Regions from separate parts of the Peribacillus sp. NPDC097295 genome, predicted to be linked through region 3. Evidence: riboswitches for the same ligand, from Rfam matches in the RefSeq annotation. Region 3 holds a riboswitch; each other region holds the start of a gene.
The links. Region 3 has a riboswitch for preQ1 ahead of queF (preQ(1) synthase). Riboswitches for the same ligand answer to the same signal wherever they lie in the genome.

Region 1 (5,402 bases), on a different contig from region 3:
GTCTCTAACTTCACCCATCAACTCAACGATTTGATTTTCGCTGAGTGTGAGTTCTTGTGGTTTCGCTAGGACCAGCAGTTCACTTACAATCAAGTTAATGCGGTCCAGTTCACTAAGCATGATGGTATAGTATTGTTCGTGGGGATGATCACTACTACTCAATAGTTGCACGAAACCTTTTAATGAAGTTAGCGGATTCCGCACTTCATGTGCGACACTTGCTGCGAGTTCACCGACAATGGATAGTTTCTCGGATCTTCGCAAGCGTCTTTCTGTTTCGCGAATTTGTGTAACGTCTTTTGCATAAGTAATGATTCCCGCTAATTCGTTCCCTACCAACATTGGTACAAATGTACATGAAAGTAAGATGTAATTCCCATTTTTGGTAACGAACTCTATATCTTGTCCTTTTTTAATCCCTTTTTGTTTTTCGACTACATATTCACAGGAAGAACGGATAAGCTCTTTAGCTTCGCTGGAAAAATTCAAATCGACAAACAGGTCGCCCTGAACCTCTTCGTTATGAAACCCCGTTACGGCTTCGAACCTAGGATTGACAGTTGTAATGGTTCCCTTCAAATCAAGCATGAGCACTGGGTATGGATTGTGTTTAAATAAAGATTTATAGCGCTGTTCACTAGCCAGCAGTTGATTTTCCGCGGCAATTCTTTCAGAAATATCCCTGCCTATGACGACCAATCCTTTTCTGGACCCATCCTCATGGAATATTGGGACTTTGATGGTATCGAAGGTCTTGAAATTACCGTCAGGAAGAGGGATATTCTCCTCACAACGCGTAATTTCCCCCATTTCCCATGTTTCTTGATCGGAGTCTTCGCAGTAAATCAACGATTCCTTGTAAAATTGAGAGTATTCAGCTAGCTCGCTATCTTTTTTTCCTTTATAATCGACATTCTCCAATTGGAATAATTGAAGTCCAACAGTATTTGATTCTAGCCATCTACCTTCTCCGTCCTTGAAGTTCACAAAGTCCACCATTGAGTTGATGAGGGTACTTCGAAGTTGCTCCTCTTCTTTTAATTGTTTGAGCTCTTCTCTTTTAGATAGATAGAGAAATAAAATCAATCCGATTAATAGGACAAATACAAACCCCTCTACTCTCTGGAGGAGAAGGAATACTTCTTTATCTTGTAAAGTAGTAGTTAGATAGTAATTGAAAATAATTAATGTGGTCATTCCAGAAAGAATGTAAATTACTAATATGATCCGTTTTGACATAAGGGTCTCCCTGAATTTTCCGACATTTCCAAAGTTGAAATACATACACATTTTAACAAATTATAGAAGGGAAATATATGGTTCATGATAAAAAAACAGGTATAAGATTACCTGTTTTAGACTGTAGACAAACTCGATGAAAAATGTGAACGTTGATTTCCACTTCAGGCACTCGCTTTCCGCGGGCGGTCAGGGAGCCTCCGCGGTTTCGCCTGCGGTGGTCTCCCCTAGACGCGCATGTCCCGCAGGAGTCTCGTACCTTCCGTTCCAATCAACTTTGCGTTATCATCAAGTGAAATTTATATATTGGCAAAAGAGTATGGTTTAGATTACTTTAAGGGACTTTTTAAAAAAACAGGCGATGCCTTTTGTCGACAAACTGAAACAGGTATAAGATTACCTGTTTTTCTTTAAGAATGTTAGGTTCTTTTTTTTCTTGAAGCGTTTAAAGAGAAGGAAAAAGACTAAGAGCAGGAAACCGAGTACAATTAATGTATATTGATTCATTTCTATGGAGAGTAGTCCGTATGGGATTAAGGATAGAAAGAAAAAGTAAATGAGATTGCCTAATGCGGTTGCGATTAAGAAATCTTTGTAGGTGACGGAGCTAACTCCAGCTGCCAGATTTATTAAACTTGTCGGGATGAAAGGGAAAATTCGACCTGTAAAGACATACATGAACCCATGGTCCATAACAGATTCCTGCCAATCATTACCCATCTTTCTTAAAATCAATGCCTGGAACCAGTGTCTGGCGGCATAGAAAATGATTCCTGATGCAACCACGCTTGTAAGCCAACTCCATAAATATCCGAATGAAAAGCCAAAGATCGTGACATTGATTGTTAAGAGTAAAATTAGGGGAATGACAGTAAAGAAGTTCTGAATAATCATCAAGACGAACGTCACAATAAAGGTAAGTAGAAGGTTTTCTGTTAATATGGCTATCACGGAGTCCAAATCGCTATTCCAAATCAGTGTGAACAATTCCGAATTCAGTCCGATGAAGGTTATTACAATCAGGAGGACGAGTAAAGTCAATATTTGTTTCAACATATCACCACCATTTATCATTTTTTCCGGGTATGGGTGAAAAAAAGAGCCGCTGCATGTAGCAGACAGCTCTTTTTGAAAATGAATGTTCTTTTACATTGTATGCAGGGATTTCAAAGCAGCTTTCCAAATTGAATTCTTTTATTCATTATATAAATGATGGGTGCACCAATCAGAAGGACGAGGAACTCTTCGGTAGCTGTAATTGCCCAGGTCAATAAGAACGGGACACCTAAGAATAGATTTAATTCTATGGCTATCAGGAACATCGTCAACGTGAATACGATGATGGTAACGGCCATTCGACCCTTAATGCCCGTTATGAAACGGGAAGAAAAGATGACAAGCAATAAGGCTATCAGAGATTGCCCGACCCCGAAAATCAAATCATATGCCCCTAGCTGTGAAAAGAACAAGTTCGATATGAACACACCGACGACTATGCCGTATATATATTTTTTATTAAATACAATAAGATGATTCAACATTTCGGGTATGCGAAATTGAAACACCCCGAACATAATCGGTTGAAACACGAATGAGACAGCGATATATATGGCAGCCAATAGTCCATTTATCGCGAGTGTACGAATATTCATTTTTTCTCTCTCCCTAGTTTTTTATCGTGGGATGGTTACGAACCACGTTTAGGCTTTTGCCCGAAGTTTAATAGTATCGTATATAGGGCAGTTACGTCAATTTCAAGAGTTTATGCGTGATATGAGATTTTCAGAATAAAGGAAAGCTATTTTGCTTTAGTGTGATGAAGAATGGTACTATTCATACAAGAGATAAATGGGAAAGGATGAAAGCAAATGTCAATAGAGGCTGTTAAGAACCACTTTAAGCAGTGGAGTAGGGAAGCTGATGTAATGGAATTCGAAACATCTAGTGCAACGGTAAATCAAGCCGCGGATACAATCGGTGTCATTCCTGCTAGGATTGCTAAAACGTTGTCATTTAGAGGAGAAGGGGACCAAGCAATACTGGTCGTAGCTGCGGGAGATGCGAAAGTGGATAATAAGAAATTTCGAAAGATGTTTGGGTACAAGGCTAGGATGCTTTCTCCAGATGGTGTTCTTCAACAGACGGGACATGCAATCGGTGGAGTTTGCCCCTTTGGGTTGGCGAATGACCTGGATGTATACCTGGATGTGTCGATGAAAAGGTTCGGAACAGTTTTCCCGGCTTGCGGAAGCGCGAACTCAGCTATTGAACTTTCACTTGCGGAATTATTTCAATATTCAAAAGCAACGAATTGGGTGGATGTCTGTAAGGATTGGGACCAAGAATCTGATGAGTAAGTTGCAGAAACCTCTCATTTGAATCAATATAGAAAGTCCATATAATTGGATTTTATTCTGCGCTGGGTTAGGGAAATCAGGGAGATATGCAACGATGGAGGGTCATTCATGTCCAATGTCAAGTTTACACATAACGATAGTAGTTATCACAGCCTCAAAAATCTATATGAGGAAAATATCACGGTCAAGAGCATTGCTCAAGAGTTGGAGTTCTGCAGCAAAGATGAACCGGCCATTCCTATTAAAATTAAAATGGAAGAAAAACATTTTGATACATTGGCGGTGGAAGATGAGGGGGAGATTGTTGGATATATCGATAGGCATGAACTTGGTGAAGGGGAAATTTCAGATTATATGAAGGTTTTTTCTCCAAGGGAGCTTGTATCGGATTCAACGCCTTTGATTCAACTATTACATATTTTCAAGAAGAAGACACGGGTATTTGTGCTGGAAAATAATTCAATAAACAAGTTGATCACCCATGCTGACCTCCAAAAACCACCGATCAGAATGTTGATTTTCGGTTATATCACTCTTTTGGAGATGAGACTTAGTGATATCATCTTGCATCGATTCGGGGGTGAAAGCTGGTATCCGATGATCAGCGAGGATCGTCTTCATAAGGCAAATCAATTATATGAAAGAAGAGTGGAGAAAAATGAGGAAATTAACTTAATTGAATGTATCCAAATTAGTGATAAATTCGACATTATTCATAAGGACAAAGAATTGAGAGCCTTTTTCCAAATCCCTTCAAAGAGTAAAGGGAAGAAAGACGCCAACGCCATTCGGAAGTTACGGGATAAGATTTCACATGCCAATGAACTCGGGTTGGATATGTCTTGGATTGACATCATAGAAGTGGTCCAAACCTGTGGTCGACTACTGGAGATTTCCGAAACTTATCAGTATGAAAGGTAATGAATAATGCTTTACCTACATTCACTAGAAAATTTGCGAAGACATTCAAAGAAGAACCCACCATTGTGCAGGTTCTTCTTTTTGGTATATAGATTTCTTCAACGTCAAAAATCCGGCAGTTCATCCAGGTTATTTTCCTTTATGCCATCCGGTTCGCTTCGCAATATATCCCGACCGTATTTATGAAAGACGTCGACATTGGCGAGTGCCCCGGCTTTTGCTTCCGAAAGTGCTGTTGGATAATCAAGTTCTCTTCCAGTACTTGTCTTTATGGCGATGATATTGTCCTCGTCGTTTTTCCTTACGGCGACAATTTCCTCTTTATCGCTACCACTTTGATTGTTAGCTTGTGGCGTAGCTTGTTGTTTATAGGATTCATAAGCTTCTTCAAATGCGTCCATTGTACACCTCCTCTTTATAGGGTGAACCATTTTTCCAGCAATATACGAACTGGATTTCGTCATGATTCAGCCGTTTTTCTGTCCAAATGGACCGAATTTTCGGCCCGATTTTATTTTTCACCTTCATTCCATCAGTTTTTAATCTTGGCATGGCACTTGCATTATATATAAGCGAAAGTGAGAAATCTTTTAGCTGAGGGAGGAAAAGAATCATGAATGTAAACCAGGGGACAAGTACAGTGGAAAATGAAACGTTGAAGGACGTTAAAACAATGAAGGCAGCGGTGGTCAATGAATTTAATCAAGAGCTTGAGATAAAAGATGTGCCCATTCCGGATTTAGAATATGGCGAGATTTTAGTCAAGATTAAAGCATGTGGCGTATGCCATACAGATTTGCATGCCGCACATGGTGACTGGCCGGTGAAACCGAAGCTGCCTCTTATTCCTGGACATGAAGGTGTAGGCATTATCCAGAAGGTGGC
Region 2 (5,402 bases), on a different contig from region 3:
TCAGAACCCATTGAACCAACCTTTACAAGTTCCGGGCAAAGCCACATTGCCGTACATACTGATAAGAAACCAGCATGTCTTTCTTTAAGTCCTTCAATACCTGCTTCCTTTAAAGCCTCTTCCCAAGCTAAATGCCGATGGGTAGTAATTAAAATAAGTTCAGGATACTTATAGTTTATTTGTTTGACAAAAGCAGATTCCCAGTAAGCCCCTCCATGTCCATTACATAAAACGAATTTTTTAAAACCTTGTCTCGATAAATTAAAAATTATCTCTTCCAACATTGAAGTTAACACATTGGGACTCACTGTAATAGTGCCTTTACAGTTAGCATGCTCTTCTGAAGTGTTAAAAGGAAGTGTTGGTAATACGTAGCCACCTAATAATTCTCCAAAAGCATTTGCATACTGTTCAGCTATTAATGTATCTAAATGCATCGGTAAGTATGGTCCAAACTGTTCCGTAGCTCCAACAGAAATTATTGCGATTTCTGTCCCACTTTCCTGAACAATCTTTGTTGAATCTCTAAAACTTAACATATGAAATCTCCTTTTTCTCCCTAGTCATTTAATTTTATCACTTTTTTATTACCAGGAAAAAGTTTCAAGATCTCCTTCACCTTTTATATTAAATTGCTTTTCTTGTAATTGGTTCGAAGAATTGTATGAGCCATTTGATCGTATTTGGGATTGTAGTTTGAATATAATTCTATCCATCGCTAAACGCCCCGTTTATTTCCCCATATGTACGTATGTAACTGGGGCAGTACCTTCACATCATTCAGTTCATCATCTGCTATTACCTGATCAATTAACCGTTCATATTTTTTCAAAAGTTCACTGATTAACTGCCTGTCATCCTTCGTCGCACTGTCATCATTGCCCACCTGTAAGTAAAAAGGAACGTTTGGATAGCGCTTATGCACGTTCTTTGCATACAGATAATCAACCTGATCGAAGACGACAACCTTCAAAGAGAATTGGTTTTCGTGCCTTGTGTCGGTTAGCTCTTGTATGATTTGGTCGAGCACTTCAAAATCGGTTTTCATCTTTGAACTTGGTGGCTTGGGTGAAATCGTCAGTTCATCAATATCGAGAAACCAATCCTGCCAACGGCTTCCTTGCGTTTCGACGCCGATTTTGATGTTTTTCTCTTTTAAAAGCGCAATCAAGCCATCAAGATTTTTCAGCAGACCAGGATTTCCTCCCGATATCGTCACAAAGGAAAATCCCTTTCCTCCCTTCGCTTTTAGCTCAGTCCAAATTTCTTCAGCGGTCATGGGGACGATATCTTCCTTGCCTGTGCCATCCCAGGTGAATGCGGAGTCACACCACGCACACGAATAATCGCAGCCGGCCGTCCTGACAAACATCGTCTTCTGTCCGATGACCATTCCTTCTCCTTGAATCGTCGGTCCGAAGATTTCCATGACGGGCAATTTACTCATAGTCCATCCACTCCCGTCTTGCTTCGGCATAACTCGTGGGTGTTTCATATAGACGTACAAATTCGACCCGGGCCCCTTTATAGTCCTTGTTCTTCAGGGAATCAGCCATTTTTTCATAAATCCAGACGACGATATTTTCTGCCGTTGTATTCATAAGTGGCAGTGTTTCATTCAAATAGCGGTGATCCAGATGAATCTCGATTTCATTTTTCCAAATCTCTTTCAAATCACCAAAGTCGATCATCAACCCGCGGGAGTCATTATAGCCACTCACACCAAAAATGACCTTATAGGTATGGCCATGAAGATTCTTGCATTTGCCTTCATACTCATGAAGATGATGTGCGGCATCGAAAGTGAATTCCTTGCTCACCAGCACCCGCCTTTGATGATAGTTTAATTGGTTGCGTTCAATGTCCTGATCCATTACTTGGAGCTTATCGACAATCTTGTAACCATACATTATAAGGTCACCTGCCGTCTCTTTACATAGTCTTCCAAACCTTTTTTTCGAAGCTTGCACGCCGGGCACTCCCCACAGCCATCAGCCATGATTCCGTTGTAACAAGTGAGCGTCTTCTCGCGAACGAAATCGAATGCTCCGAGTTTGTCCGCCATTTCCCATGTTTCCTCTTTATTCAGCCACATAAGCGGCGTATCTATCACAAAGTTCTGGTCCATCGAGAGATTCAAAGTAACGTTCAATGATTTGATGAATACATCACGGCAGTCAGGATATCCGCTGAAATCCGTCTCGCAAACCCCGGTTACAATATGCTTCGCCCCAATTTGGCTTGCAAGCACACCTGCAAACGACATGAACAGTAGATTCCTCCCCGGAACAAATGTTGACGGTAACTCTCCGTCTTCTCCATCCACAACGGCAATATCCTTTCTGGTCAACGCATTCGGCGCCAATTGATTCAACAAGGACATGTCCAGCACATGATGGGGAATCCCGAGTTCCTTTGCAATATCCCGTGCACATTCAATTTCCAAGCTGTGCCGCTGATTATAATCAAACGTCACTGCCTCCACTTCTGCAAACCGCTCCATTGCCCAGAATAAACAGGTCGTACTGTCCTGTCCCCCGCTAAACACCACTATTGCCTTTTCCTTCTTCATCATTTCGATAAAACTCCTTTTCACAGAAAAAACAGCACCCTAAGAATAGAGTGCTGCTTCTCCTTAGTTTTTTTGAGAGGGTAGCTAGAACCTCTTCCGCCTTAAGCGGAATATTAATATTCCTAATGTAATCATAACGTAAACCACTAAATCCTATCAAGAAAAATCCATAAAAACAAGAATACTCCTAGTCATGCCATCTTTTTATTCTGAAACTTAATATATGCTCTCCATTTTCCGATATACAAGAGGTACACTACTATACATAAAAAGGGGACATCAACTTGAAACGTATTAAAACAAAGATATTGATTACATTTATGCTAGTCATTTCTTTATCTATCATCTTAGGAGCCTACAGTATTTACAGTAGCAATAAGTCCCTGAAATATTCCAGGGATATTATCGACCATGAATTACCACTTCTTATTAAAGATGAGCAATTACTATATAACGTCTCACAAAGAGTGGCATTTGCTAGAGGGTATATCTTATTCGGGGATAAAAAATATAAAGAGGATTTCCTAGCTTATACCGAAGATAGCAAAAAACTTCAGGACGAACTCTTGGCTTTATCAGATTCTGAAAGAACGAAGGAATTGATTGAAAAAAGCATAGATTGGAGAACCATGCTCGAAGAACGCGTCTTTACACAGTTTGAGCAAGGAGATGCAAAGCAAGCTAAACAAATATTATCAAATGAAGTAGCCCCCATCAGTATTGAAGTAATGGCTGGCTTTAAGGAGCTCGCTTCCGAACGCGAAAAATTGATTGTCGATTCTGGTGAGACCATTATCAGCAGTGGCGAATCTGTTAAAACGACGAGTATCATTTTAACCATCATTACTATCATAGCCGGAATTAGTTTGGCCCTAGTCACTGCCACCCTCATTACAAAACCCATCCTAAAAATCCGGGATAGAATGAAGTTAGTGGAGAATGGCGAATTAAACCACGAACCACTTAAACAGACAACAAAAGATGAACTCGGAGAATTGACACTTTCCGCCAACGAAATGCAGAGGAACCTTCGCGAAATCATTGAAAAAATGTTGAATGTTTCTGAATCCGTTACGAGCAAAAGCGAAGAGCTGACCCAATCGGCAAATGAAGTACAACAAGGAAGCAGTCAGATAGCAACCACCATGTACGAACTATCGGAAGGTTCAGAGTCACAAGCAAACCAGGCAACAGAAATTGTCCGTATGATGGAAAAATTCTCAAGCAAAATTCAAAAGGCTCATCTAGAGGGAGAAGAAATTTCCCAAACTTCCACCGAGATCCTATCCTTGACCAAGGAAGGAATGACATTAATGAACAATTCGGTGCAACAAATGCAAACGATTGACGGAATTGTAAAACAAGCCGTGGAAGAAGTAAAAGGTCTTGATTCTCAATCACAGGAAATTTCAAAGCTGGTTCAAGTCATACAGGATATCTCCAATCAAACTAATTTACTTGCCTTAAATGCAGCTATCGAGGCTGCTCGCGCCGGCGAACATGGAAAAGGATTTGCCGTCGTCGCCGAAGAAGTTCGCAAACTTGCAGAACAAGTTACAGACTCTGTTGGGGATATTACAGGAATCGTTACAGCTATTCAAACTGGTTCAAAAACCGTCGTTCACTCCTTGGAAGAGGGATATACACAAGTAGATGAAGGCACCAAACAAATTACCATCACCGGCCAAACATTTGAAACGATCAATCAGTCAGTCGGAGCCATGAGCACAAAATTACAACTTATAACCAACGACTTACACTATATCTCTACCAATAGCAAAAAAATTAACCAAGCCGTCGAAGACATCGCAGCCGTGTCTGAAGAATCAGCAGCGGGAATTGAACAAGTTTCCGCCTCAGCACAGCAATCCAGCTCTTCCATGGACGAAATCACCAACCATGCCAGTGAACTCTCCATATCGGCTGAACAGCTAACAGATCAAGTTAAAAAGTTCAGATTATGAAATTAGCAGCGACTTCTCACAATTATATGTGGGAAGTTCTTTTTATTTCAGACGGTATACTCACCTTCCCGATAACAATTATTTCCTCTATATTAAAATTGTTTTACTATCGTGAATATGGGGAATAAACTAATAACAGCATATAACAAATAAATAATAGAAAAAATCATCATCAGAATCTTTTACAGAGAGAAATATTCAACTTTCACTATTATTTTCTGAATATTCAACGTATAATAAATATTACTCCAGTAATATTTATATCAGAAAACAGTAGAATTACTACTTCCTCTCTAGAAGTGTTAGCACGCTTTTAAAAAACAGCAATCCAAAACAACTCTAAAATACTCTCATTAAGAAACCCGATTAAACTTTCAAAAGTTCCTGAAAGATCTCACATCATTAACATGATCCTTATCTAGAATATGAAACTAAATAACTACTTATTGTAATTTTTATTACCTTTTTATAATAAATGGTTAAATTTCACCCAAAGTATGTTACTATTAACCTAATACTTTTTAACCAAAACAAGGAGGAATTCATATGAAACGATTTTTCAAATTCATAGCAAAGTTAAACGAAGGGAAAGCCCAAGAAGAATTCTTTCGCAACGAATACGAAAATTATCTGAAGATGAATTCTGCCGATAAAGGGAACAGAAGATTGGCACCTATGCTTTATGTTATAGATGGTGGCAAAAAGGACTCTCGCCCAATGGTTTCTGACAGAAAGAAATCTAGTTGAACACTGGCGTAAAATAATCTCTACTATTATTGAATTAAGTTTCATTTGAACCTTAACCCTTATAATTTTAAAAATAGTATCATCCGAAAGCTCAGAAATTTATTCTGAGCTTTTTTTAT
Region 3 (5,402 bases):
ATAATTTTGCGGTATTGCCACAGGTTAATTCAATTGAACCTGTATGGGATGCTAAGAAAAAGGGTCACGATCTATTCCCAGGCAAGTATGAAAAAATTCATATGCCAAATAATAGTGGAATGCCGATTATCATGAGTGCGATCTTCTTTGTTTGGGGATTCTCATTCGTATTTGGACTTTGGATTCCTGGTATCATTGCTACAATCGCGATCTTTGTATGTATGGCGCTTCGGTCATTCGAGGAAGATCATGGTCACTACATTTCAGTTGAAGAAATTGAAGAGACAGAATCAAAATTGCGAGGTGCTAAATAATGAAAATTGATAACTCGCTGCCACTTGAATATAGTACTGAAGAGAATAGTCTGAAGATATTTGGCTTCTGGATTTTCCTTGGTGCTGAAATTATGCTGTTCGCTACACTATTTGCTGGATATTTCGTATTACAGGGCCGTACTGATGGCGGTCCTGGAGTAGAGATTTTCGAAATCACTCCAGTTCTAGCAGAAACCATTTTACTTTTAACAAGTAGTTTTGTTATCGGTCTTGGTATCCACGCTATGCGTCTTGGTAGACAGAAAGCGATGATGACATTCTTTGCTATTACGCTTCTGCTAGGCCTAGGATTCTTATGCGTTGAAATTTACGAGTTTAAACACTATGTTCATATTGGGGCAGGAATACAAACTAGTGCATTCACAGCCATGCTGATGACAACATTGGGAACACACGGAGCTCACGTAACTGCTGGATTATTCTGGGGAACATTCATTATCCTACAGGTTAAAAAGCGCGGCTTGACTCCGGCCACAGCTAATAAGTCGTTTATCTTCTCACTTTACTGGCATTTCTTGGATGTGGTTTGGATCTTTATCTTTAGCTTCATTTATCTGAAAGGAATGATCTCATAATGTCTGAATTATTCCCGCGTAAACAAGTAATGGGTTTTATATTTTCAATGATTCTTACTGCAGCGGCTATTGCCGTTTACTTCCTTGATATGTCATTCGCAGCTGGTATGACAGTACTACTAGTCACTGCATTTATACAAGCAGGTCTTCAGCTTGTCGTATTCATGCATGCTGGTGAAACGAAAGATGGAAAAGCAATTTACGTAAATGTTTATTATGGTATGTTCATTGCATTATTCACGGTTTTTGGTACATTACTAGCTATGATTTGGGACGTGTAAGAGAATCTATCAAAAGAGGGCGCCTTTTAGGCGCCCTCTTTTGATTTGTTCAGGAATTTTCACAAGGTAGCTTAAGGGGGAGGCGTGAATATTTCGAGGAGAGTCTTAATAAAAAAGGCAATAAAAAAAAGCAGGTATTTAAAGCGACGCCTGCTTTTTTATTCTTTCCATTGTTTCTCTACTTGGTGAAGGGCGGTTTGGAAGATTTCTTCCTCATTAGCACCCGGTTTTGCTAGAACATTAGTCTGATAAGATTTTCCTTTGTAATCAACCTTCACAGTAACTTTCATCATTTTACCTCATCCTTTCTTTATTCTACACACATACTATATACCCGTTACTATCGAACAATCAAACATATTGCCTAGCAAAACAATTAAAATATATAATTTTCACAATTATCTGATAAAACAAAGAAATTGTCAAGATGTTTTAGGGTCAGACCCCATTTCCCGGTCTATTTTTTCGCAAATCTCGATATTGACAGAAGTGCGTTTTTTTACTATATTTACAAAAGGTAATTTTATAATATTTCCCGATGAACGGGAGAGGTTCATAGCACTACCCTCTTAAAAAAACTATGGCTTTGATATTTTTTGCGAATCAACCATATCTTTGAGGAGATATGGTTTTTTATTGTATAGAGGCCTTTTATGAACCTCCCTGGTTACGTGGAAGAGGAGGACGTCTATATGTCTGGAAGAAAAGAAGAAGAACTGAATGATATAACATTGCTAGGAAATCAGGGTACCCAATATACGTTTGATTATGCCCCTGAGATTTTAGAGTCATTCGATAATAAACACCCGAACCGGGATTATTTCGTAAAATTCAATTGTCCGGAGTTTACCAGTTTGTGTCCCATCACGGGCCAGCCGGATTTTGCGACCATATATATCAGCTACATTCCAAGTGTGAAAATGGTTGAAAGCAAGTCATTGAAACTGTATCTTTTCTCTTTTCGCAATCATGGGGATTTCCACGAAGATTGCATGAACATCATCATGAACGATTTAATCGAATTGATGGATCCGAAGTTTATCGAGGTCTGGGGCAAATTCACTCCACGTGGGGGCATTTCCATTGATCCATACACGAACTATGGAAAACCTGGGACGAAGTTTGAAGAAATGGCGAATTACCGTTTGATGAATCATGACCTATATCCAGAAACCGTGGATAATCGGTAAATTCTGAATCAACAGGACTAATAGCTCGTATAAAGAATAGTATTTTTAGCTTCTCGATTTTCGGGAAGTTTTTTTGTTTGTATGAAAATACTGGGTCAATATCTTACCATGCAAATGACCATTATTGGATTATAATTATATTGTCTTTATCAAAAATACATATGTCCTCATATAATGGAATTAACTCTTGATTGTTTCACGAAAACGCGTAATAATAGGGTGAGTTGATTTTGACAGAATATTTATAAAATAGGGGTTGTCGGGATGAAAGTAGCAAAGTTTGGCGGGAGCTCGCTCGCGTCGGGGGAACAGTTGAAGAAGGTATTCGAAATCGTGGTTTCAGATCCAGAGAGAAAGGTCGTCGTCGTTTCAGCTCCAGGGAAACGCAATTCCGATGATATAAAGGTAACTGATTTATTGATTGAAGCTGCGGAACAGCAATTACGTGGGGATGATGGCGGGCTTTTAATAGAAGATGTTGTCTCTCGTTATGCGAGCATTGCTGAGGAAGTGGACATTTCAGGAACGGTCATTGCGGAGATACGTGAAGACTTACACACTTTGCTGCATGCGGACCAGAGTAAACCGAAGCGTTATGTGGATGCATTGAAGGCGAGCGGGGAAGATAATAATGCGAAGCTTGTTTCCGCTTATTTTCAGAGTCAAGGTGTGGAGGCGCAATATATAAATCCCAGGAAGGCCGGATTGATTGTGACGGATGTCGATGGATATACACAGGTGCTTCCTGAATCGTACGAGCGTCTATATGCACTTCGTGATGAGCCGGGTATCGTGATATTCCCAGGATTCTTCGGCTATACACTGGACGGGGATGTTTTAACGTTTTCAAGAAGTGGCTCGGATATTACGGGCTCGATTCTTGCAAATGGCGTGAGGGCAGACCTGTATGAGAATTTCACGGATGTGGATGCCGTATACGCAGTCAATCCCAATGTGGTTCCCAATCCGAAGGGAATCCGTGAATTGACGTATCGGGAAATGCGGGAACTCTCTTATGCAGGATTTTCGGTTTTTCATGACGAAGCGCTAATTCCTGCATTCCGGGCTGGCATTCCGGTACATATCCAGAACACGAACAATCCAACAGCACAGGGGACAAGGATTGTGAATACGCGAGATAACACGAATGGCCCTGTGATCGGAATTGCGAGTGACAAAGGGTTTTGCAGTATTTACATTAACAAATACTTGATGAACCGTGAAGTTGGTTTCGGGCGCAAATTGCTTCATATTCTTGAAGATTACGGTGTTTCCTATGAGCATGCCCCATCTGGCATTGATGATGTGACCATCATCCTGCGTCAAGATCAAATGGGCGAAGAAGTCGAGGCAAAAATTGTTTCGCGTATTAAGCAAGAGCTTCATGCCGATCAAGTAATTGTTGAACATAACCTTGCATTGATCATGGTCGTTGGTGAAGGCATGCGCCATAATGTCGGAACGACGGCAAGGGCCTCGAAAGCATTGGCCGATGCCAAGGTTAATATAGAAATGATCAACCAAGGATCTTCCGAGGTGAGCATGATGTTCGGCGTGAAAGGGCATAGTGAAGAAACGGCCATCCAGGCTTTATATCATGAATTTTTTTAAGAATAAGTGTTTTGGAACCTCCTGGATTCGGGAGGTTTTTTTTATGTGAAAAAACTCTTTATCTTTTACCATAATTTAGTCATGATAGAGAAAGGGAAAAATGAAAGAAGGCGGAAGATATGGGATGGTTGATTAATCTCCGGATTGTCATGTTCTTGTTGATCAGCTATATGTATTACTTGCGGATCCCGGATTCTGATCTATTTTTAAAAGGGCTACTCGTCCTAATCGTGGTAGCTTTTATGCTGAATCATTATTTGATTTTCTATAAGGACGCATTTCAGCATGAGTTACGCGTCATCTATTTAGATGGCGTGCTCAGTTTTGGGTACGGCTATTTGTTCCCGCACTCCACCCTTTATTTGATTCTGGTCGGCGTCGTCACGGTTACCTTGTTTATCCTGGTCTCGGAGTCTAAGAAACATCGAATATATGGGCTGTTTTTTGTATTCTTATGGGTCTCGGTCATGGTCTATACCTATTTGCGAACGGGAACTCTCGATATCATTGATAACCTCGTGAGTATCTCGTTTGTCGCCTTTACGGCTGTGGTTGGCAATTTGATTCGAAAACTTATAGAAGCAAGTGAAGTGATGAGTGAGCAATTCTTACAGTTGAACGAGGCGCATGAGGAGCTATCAACAGCCCACCAGCAGTTGCAGGAGTATTCGGCTCAGGCAGAGGAATCGGCAAAAATCAGGGAGCGAAACAGGATTGCACGGGAGATTCATGATACGGTGGGGCATAAAATGACGGCCTTATTTGTACAGATGGAGCTTGCTTACGAGCTGATTAATCATGACTTGGATAAAGCGAGGGATACGATGAATGTCTGTAAGGATTTGGCGCAGGAAGCCTTGGAGGAGGTTCGTTTTTCCGTCCAGGCATTAAAAGAAGAAGAAACGACCTTTCTATCCAGTGTGAATAAGCTGTTGAATGAATTCCATCAATCGACAGGCTTGAAGTCGAATGTTGAGATTCAAGGAGACCCAAGTCATATACCAAGCACACTTCAGCCTACACTCATTCGAATGATTCAGGAGAGCGTAACGAATGCAAAACGCCATGGAAATGCGACGGTCAGTTCAATCAAGCTAGTGTGTATTCCGGAAAAGGTGAGGATAGAAGTGCAGGACAATGGCATGGGGGCGAGCTTGATCATTCCAGGATTCGGGTTGAAAACGATGCAAGACCGGATTAACGAAATGGGCGGGGTCTTATCATATGGAAGCAAACAATCTCAAGGGTTCCATATTACTGCGGAGTTTCCGTTAAACGAAAAAAATGGGTGATTGGAGGAGCGTCATGATAAAGGTAATCATTGTGGATGATCAACCGCTCATCCGTGATGGGTTGGCGGCATTGCTGAATTTGAGGCCTGAGCTTGAAGTAGTTGGCGTGGCGAGTAAT

Region 1: it holds a riboswitch for preQ1, as region 3 does, so the genes downstream of both, ACIQXN_RS20550 (QueT transporter family protein) here and queF (preQ(1) synthase) in region 3, are expected to answer to the same signal.
Region 2: it holds a riboswitch for preQ1, as region 3 does, so the genes downstream of both, queC (7-cyano-7-deazaguanine synthase QueC) here and queF (preQ(1) synthase) in region 3, are expected to answer to the same signal.

The regions. Positions count from the first base shown of each region.
Region 1 is NZ_JBIWCW010000024.1:9,930-15,331, reverse strand. It holds gene ACIQXN_RS20560 (ATP-binding protein) at 1-1,239, opposite strand, end outside; gene ACIQXN_RS20555 (TVP38/TMEM64 family protein) at 1,636-2,292, opposite strand; gene ACIQXN_RS20550 (QueT transporter family protein) at 2,406-2,891, opposite strand; PreQ1 riboswitch class I at 2,899-2,943, opposite strand; gene ACIQXN_RS20545 (YbaK/EbsC family protein) at 3,108-3,596, shown strand; gene ACIQXN_RS20540 (hypothetical protein) at 3,705-4,517, shown strand; gene ACIQXN_RS20535 (DUF3892 domain-containing protein) at 4,622-4,918, opposite strand; gene adhP (alcohol dehydrogenase AdhP) at 5,191-5,402, shown strand, end outside.
Region 2 is NZ_JBIWCW010000001.1:347,647-353,048, forward strand. It holds gene ACIQXN_RS01655 (creatininase family protein) at 1-539, opposite strand, end outside; gene queE (7-carboxy-7-deazaguanine synthase QueE) at 719-1,447, opposite strand; gene queD (6-carboxytetrahydropterin synthase QueD) at 1,440-1,910, opposite strand; gene queC (7-cyano-7-deazaguanine synthase QueC) at 1,910-2,572, opposite strand; PreQ1 riboswitch class I at 2,630-2,672, opposite strand; gene ACIQXN_RS01675 (methyl-accepting chemotaxis protein) at 2,857-4,536, shown strand; gene ACIQXN_RS01680 (hypothetical protein) at 5,083-5,283, shown strand.
Region 3 is NZ_JBIWCW010000005.1:255,199-260,600, reverse strand. It holds gene qoxB (cytochrome aa3 quinol oxidase subunit I) at 1-314, shown strand, start outside; gene qoxC (cytochrome aa3 quinol oxidase subunit III) at 314-910, shown strand; gene qoxD (cytochrome aa3 quinol oxidase subunit IV) at 910-1,191, shown strand; gene ACIQXN_RS11960 (BA3454 family stress response protein) at 1,350-1,484, opposite strand; PreQ1 riboswitch class I at 1,734-1,779, shown strand; gene queF (preQ(1) synthase) at 1,884-2,381, shown strand; gene ACIQXN_RS11950 (aspartate kinase) at 2,646-3,992, shown strand; gene ACIQXN_RS11945 (sensor histidine kinase) at 4,112-5,284, shown strand; gene ACIQXN_RS11940 (response regulator) at 5,298-5,402, shown strand, end outside.